Regions from separate parts of the Pseudoalteromonas sp. CnMc7-15 genome, predicted to be linked through region 1. Evidence: predicted binding sites of a transcription regulator. Region 1 holds the regulator's gene; the other holds the start of a gene.

What was found. Region 1 encodes MetJ, which represses methionine synthesis genes. Its sites were predicted from a motif close to TAGACGTCTAGACGTCTA; they were not measured.
Region 2: a site for MetJ is predicted at 1,128-1,145, ahead of metE (5-methyltetrahydropteroyltriglutamate--homocysteine S-methyltransferase). Genes of this name have one in related genera too.

Annotation. Positions count from the first base shown of each region.
Region 1 is NZ_JAKRFT010000003.1:597,180-600,608, forward strand. Features, by position in the region: gene metL (bifunctional aspartate kinase/homoserine dehydrogenase II) at 1-464, opposite strand, end outside; gene metB (cystathionine gamma-synthase) at 474-1,634, opposite strand; gene metJ (met regulon transcriptional regulator MetJ) at 1,814-2,134, shown strand; gene MHM95_RS10055 (malic enzyme-like NAD(P)-binding protein) at 2,327-3,429, opposite strand, start outside.
Region 2 is NZ_JAKRFT010000004.1:30,802-34,230, reverse strand. Features, by position in the region: gene MHM95_RS10585 (LysR family transcriptional regulator) at 165-1,055, opposite strand; gene metE (5-methyltetrahydropteroyltriglutamate--homocysteine S-methyltransferase) at 1,355-3,429, shown strand, end outside.

The sequences.
Region 1 (3,429 bases):
AGTAGTTGCCCTTGGTGCACACACAGTAGCTGCCGCGCATCAAGATCTTGCGCAGCATAGCCTAATTGCTGCAAATAGGTCGCGAGCAAGCGGGCCGACCACAGTTCACCATGGGCTAATAAGGACGCCTCATCTAAGGTGTTTGTCTGCAATTGCTCAGCTATGCGCTGAAGCTCACTATTAAGCTGTGATTGCAGAGCGTGGGCTTGGTGCGCTGCTAATAGCTCATCAATAAGCTCATGCTGATGGGTGCGTAGCAACTGCAAGACATCATGATAGCCATGGCTATCGTGCTGTTGATAGGCCTGCCACAACTTCACTAGCGTATCCGTGGTTTTCCCCGCCGCAGAGACCACCACCACGTCACCGAGTTGGCTGTTGCCGATAACAATATTGGCGACCGCATGGTAACGCGCCGCGTTGCTGAGACTCGAACCACCAAACTTATGTACAACCTGAGTCATAGTATCCTCTTATTTGCTTGCTAACGCGTTAAAAGCGGCTTCTAAGTCATCGATAAGATCTTGCTTATCTTCAATACCTACAGAAATCCGGATAAGCGTGTCGCCGACCCCAGCCTCAAGTCGTGCGGCTTTATCCATGCCCGCGTGAGTCATGGTCGCCGGGTGACAAATAAGGCTTTCCACCCCGCCCAACGACTCCGCTAAGGTAAACTGCTGTACTGAGGTGAGGAATTTTGCACTGTCTTGCAGCTGACCTTTAATATCAAAGCTCACCATACCTCCAAAGCCCTGTTGCTGCGCCTTCGCCAAGTCGTGTTGTGGGTGCGAACTCAACCCTGGATAGTAAACAGACTGCACACTAGGATGCTGTTCAAGGTATTGAGCAATCGCCAAGGCATTTTCTTCATGCTGCTTAAGGCGCACTTTTAAGGTACGCAAACCACGCAGGGTGAGATAGCTATCGAAAGCGGCGCCGGTAATGCCAATATTATTAGCCCACCATGCCAGCTCTTCACCCAACTCTTTGGTTTTGGTGATCACCGCACCACCGACCACATCGGAGTGACCATTGATATATTTAGTGGTCGAGTGCACCACCACATCACAACCCAATAACAATGGGTTCTGTAAGGCGGGAGATAAAAACGTGTTGTCGGCTGCAACCAGCGCACCGATGCTCTGCGCGGCATCGCACACTGCGCGGATATCCGTGAGTCGCAAAATGGGATTACTGGGCGTTTCAATCCACACCAGTTTGGGTTTGGCGGCCACTAAGCGTTGGTAACAGTTTGATTGAGTGAAATCGATAACCTCAACCTTGAGCAACCCCCGTTTGGCTAAAGAGGTAAATAAGCGATAACTGCCGCCATAACAATCATGGGGGATCACTAGGGTGTCATTGGGTGTCAGTAGCTGCGTCACTAGATGCACTGCGGCCATACCTGTCGCGGTGATAATTCCGTGCTCTCCCCCTTCTAGTTGCGCTAAGGTCTGCGCCAAAATATCCCGATTGGGATTACCACTACGACCATAATCATATTCGCGTTTGCTATCAAAATCGGCAAAGGAATAGGTGGTCGATAAATGAATGGGTGGCACCACCGCACCATGGTGCTTATCAGCATCAATACCATGGCGCACGGCGATGGTGTCTTTTTTTAGTTGTGACATATTTGCCCCCAATCAAGAAAATGGATGTTTAGACGTCCAAAAGGTTAAATTAACACAATTTAGAAGTCAAAACATTTATACGTCTAAATAGCTAATTTATGAATATTTGACTATCCTTACCAACGCGATAAAATTTCGTCCTTATTGATGCCTAAGTGACCAAAAATAAGACGCAAATTATGGCCAAGTGGAATGGTGAATACATTCACCCTTATGCGGAGCATGGAAAAAAAGCCCAACAGGTAAAGAAAATTACCGTTTCCATCCCGCTCAATGTTTTAAAAGTATTAACCGATGAACGTACTCGCCGCCAGGTGAATAATCTTCGTCATGCCACCAACAGTGAGTTGCTGTGTGAAGCATTTCTACATGCCTTTACTGGCCAGCCGCTGCCAAATGACGAAGATCTCCGTAAAGACAACCCGGAGAAGGTACCTGAAGAGGTGAGAAAAATTATGGAAGAAATGGGTGTGGAAGTGCCTGTTATCGGAGAGGACTAACAAAGATAAGCAAGTTTAACTAACCCCTGAGCATTAGGCCCCTTTGCTGGAGTAAGCATAGTGTTATGCATACATGTCGCAAGTTGGCCTGTATGAAAAGTCGTTAGTGAAGCTATTACTCTTTGCAAGCCATAAAAAAACCCAAGCATTGAGCTTGGGTTTTCTTTTTTCTAGCGCTGAGTAGTAAAGTGATTACTCAGCCATATAATTCGCTGGCATATCAATTTGCGCAACACCTGAGTCCACAGCCGCCTGCGCCACGGCTTTCGCTACGCGTGGCAATAATCGTGGATCCATAGGCTTGGGAATAATGTATTGCGCGCCAAACTCTAACTCGCTCACTCCAGATGCCGTTAACACTGACTCAGGTACTGGCTCCTTGGCGATACTGCGAATAGCCTCTACAGCGGCAATTTTCATCTCATCATTGATAGCGGTGGCACGCACGTCCAGTGCACCACGGAAAATAAATGGGAAACACAGTACGTTATTCACTTGGTTCGGGTAGTCAGAGCGCCCAGTGGCCATAATTAAGTCTTTGCGCGCACTGTGTGCCACATCCGGCTTAATTTCTGGGTCTGGGTTAGAACAGGCAAAAATGACCGGCTTGTCGGCCATCAATTTAAGGTCTTCAGCTGCGAGCAAATCTGGGCCAGAAACACCAACGAACACATCGGCATCAGCAATAACGTCTTGCAAGGTACGCTTATCGGTGTTGTTAGCAAATAATTGCTTATATTCATTTAAGTCATCACGACGCGTGTGGATCACCCCTTTACGGTCAAGCATGTAAATATGCTCGCGCTGAGCGCCACACTTAATAAGCAACTCCATACATGCAACTGCCGCTGCGCCAGCCCCCAAACACACGATCAGAGCATCACGAATATCTTTACCTTGAATTTCTAAAGCGTTTAGCATGCCTGCGGCAGTGACGATAGCAGTGCCGTGTTGATCATCATGAAATACTGGCACATTACAGCGTTCAATGAGCGCTTGCTCGATTTCGAAGCACTCTGGAGCTTTAATATCTTCGAGGTTAATACCGCCAAAGGTATCGGCAATATTTTCTACAGTGTTAATAAAGTCTTCCGTGGTGCGATGCTTCACCTCGATATCGATGGAGTCAAGATTAGCAAAACGCTTAAACAGTAGTGCCTTGCCTTCCATGACCGGCTTAGACGCTAACGGCCCTAAGTTACCCAACCCTAAAATGGCACTGCCATTAGAGATCACAGCAACCATATTGCCTTTGGCCGTGTATTTATAAGCATTGTTAGCATCGGCAGCGATTT
Region 2 (3,429 bases), on a different contig from region 1:
AAAGGCAAGAGTGATAGTTGGTTTGTTAACTTTATTTTTACCTTTGTCCCTGTTAATTTCTAAGTTGTTCTTTTTAAGGGACTAAAGTGAAGGAGCAGTTGAAATGGTCAGAGCAGTGCGTCTGTGTGCAATGGGGCCAATTGATCAATCAGCCCCAGCTTTTGCTATTTACGCGTGTTATTTTGTTTACAGGTATTCAAGAAGTGGCGATAGACAGGGTTATCTTTCATTTCTTTTTTCATGGCCAAGTACATGGGGCGATTAAGACCTAGTGCACCAAGGGGAATAGATTTTATTAACCCTTGCGCTTCATAGGGGGTAACAAGCCAATCAGGTAGCGCAGCAACACCCATGCCGGCGCTCACTAATTGGAAAATAAGCAAGCCCTGATCCACGCTTTTCAAGGTGCCATCAAAACGCGCATTTTGGATAAAGTGTTTGAAAATATCTTGGCGCTCGCGAGGAATAGGGTAGGAGATAATGGTTTCGTCTTTTAAATCCAGCGCCGTGACATAGGCTTTATTAGCCAGCTCATGGTCGGGGGCAACGATCAGCTTGAGCTTAAAATCGAATAAATGCACGTACTCTAGGCGCTCTGGGTCACGTATATCCGAGGTTAATACCAGATCTAAATCGCCCTCAAGCAGCTCAGGGATAGCGTCGTAACTAAAACCACGTTCGTAGTCCACATGAATGTCGGGCCAAAAGTTATTAAATTCTTTAATTGTCGGTAATAACCAGTGAAAACAGGCGTGGCACTCGACGCTCAAGCGTAATTGCGAGATTGGCTGATTTAAGCTCTCTTTCAAACGGCATTTCGCCGCTTCAACTTTTGGTAGTACATCATGCGCAAGCTCTAATAGCAGCATGCCTTGTGGAGTAAATCGCACCGGATGGGTTTTACGCTCAAACAATTGGCAATCGAGTTTGTTTTCTAAGTCTTTGATTTGATGAGAAAGTGCAGATTGAGTTAAAAACAGCTCACGTGCGGTATTCACTAAAGAGCCGGTCTCTTTCAAGGTGGAAATAGTCTTGAGGTGTTTTATATCTATCATCTTTAGTAAATCTCATAAAAATTGTGAGCGGTGCTCAACGTGAATACAGTTTACTGCATCATAATAGACATTTCAAAGTCTAGACGTCCATAAATAATGTATAAAATGTAAACGTAAAGCTAACCATAGATAAATTCCACTATAGCAATAAAAATGACAGCGGTGTCATCTAATTTGGCATTTCCTTATAATTTTTAGCTATGAATAAAATTCACATTAATGGTGAGAAAGCTGCGGTTGCACAGTGAGGGTGAGAAATCTAATGTTTAGCCATCTATATAGCTAAATGGAGTTTTGTTATGGCATTAATACATAATCTTGGTTTCCCTCGAATCGGCAAGCAGCGGGCGCTTAAATTTGCCCTTGAGGCATACTGGGCAGGCACCATCGATCAGTCCACATTGCGAGCAAAAGGGGCTGAGATACGTAAGCAAAATTGGGCTTTGCAAGCACAGGCCGGTGTTGAGTTGCTCCCCGTTGGTGATTTTGCATGGTATGACCATGTGCTCGCTACCACGGTGATGGTCGGAGCCGTGCCAGCGCGTCATCACAGCGCAGATAGCAACCCCCTCGATACCTTATTTCGTATTGCTCGTGGGCGAGCGCCCTCAGGGTGTGCCTGTGCCGCCAGTGAAATGACCAAATGGTTCGATACCAACTATCATTATATTGTGCCGGAGCTCAGCGCCGAGCAGCGCTTTTCGCTGACTGATTCAGAGTTATTTACCCATGTCAGTGAAGCACAGCAACTAGGCCATACACCAAAGCCCGTGCTTATCGGCCCGGTGACCTATTTATACTTAGCCAAATGCGCCGATGAACCTTTTGACAAACTTGCGCTATTACCTCAGTTACTTGAGGTGTATCAGCAGATATTGGACAAACTTGCAGCGCAACAGGTTCAGTGGGTGCAAATTGATGAGCCTATTCTCGCCCTGGAATTGGATGATGCTTATCGCCAAGCCTTGAAAGACAGTTTTACGAGTTTATCTGGCCACGGGGTGAAGCTGCTATTGGCCACTTACTTTGATGATGTCAGCCATCATCTTGATGATATTCAAGATTACGCCATCGACGGAGTACATTTTGATTGGCTGGCGAGCACGGTGGATATACAGGCTTTAGATAAGGCCGTAGGCAATGAGCGAGTGTTGTCCTTAGGGGTTGTTAATGGACGTAACGTTTGGCGTGCGGATTTATCCTCGTTGCATGCACAATTACATCCTATTGCTGAGCAGCGGGGCGAGATGTTGTGGATAGCCCCTTCATGTTCATTGCTTCACACTCCGGTAGATTTACAGCAGGAGCAGCAGCTCGACAGTGAACTAAAAAGCTGGTTGGCTTTTGCAACACAAAAGTGTCAAGAGCTGCAACTGTTACGTCATGCACTGCATAGCAGCGACACCACTGCTATTGATCGCTACAGTGCTGCGGTTAAGGCTCGGCAGAGCTCAACGCGAGTGAATAACAAGAGGGTGCAACAAAGCGTTGCGGCGCTCAGTGCGCAAGACGCACAGCGACAAAGTGCGTTTTCTAAGCGGGCTAAGACCCAGCGTCAAGCCTTGCAACTGCCACTATTACCGACCACCACTATCGGCTCTTTTCCGCAGACCCAAGCTATTCGCCAAGCGCGGCGGGATTTTAAAAATGGTACTTTAGACTCCCAGGCGTATCACACGCAAATGGAAGCTGAAATTCGCTACGTCATTGAAGAGCAACAAGCGCTTGGTTTGGACGTACTGGTGCATGGCGAAGCTGAGCGTAACGATATGGTCGAGTATTTTGGTGAACTGCTTGAGGGCGTATCCTTTACTCAGTTTGGCTGGGTGCAAAGCTACGGCTCCCGCTGTGTGAAGCCACCGATCATTTGGGGTGATGTGGCCCGTTCGCAACCAATGACTGTGCATTGGAGCCGCTATGCGCAGTCAATTACAAAAAAACCAGTGAAGGGCATGTTAACTGGGCCAGTGACGATTCTATCTTGGTCTTTTGTCCGTGATGACTTAGACAACCCCACTATCGCCAAGCAAATCGCGGTAGCGCTGCGTGACGAGGTTGTGGATTTGCAAAATGCGGGCATTGGCATTATTCAAATTGATGAGCCTGCTTTTCGTGAGCGCATGCTGTTAAAAACAAGTCATTGGCAAGATTACTTGGATTGGGCGACTTATGCATTTCGCGTCGCTGCAAGCGGTGCCGAGGATAAAACTCAGATTCATACCCACATGTGTTACAGTGAATTCAATGATATTATTGGCGCTATTGCTGATATGGATGCCGATGTCATCACCATTGAAACGTCCCGTTCTCATATGGAGTTACTGAACGCCTTTGAACACTTTGATTACCCCAATGAAATAGGGCCGGGTGTGTA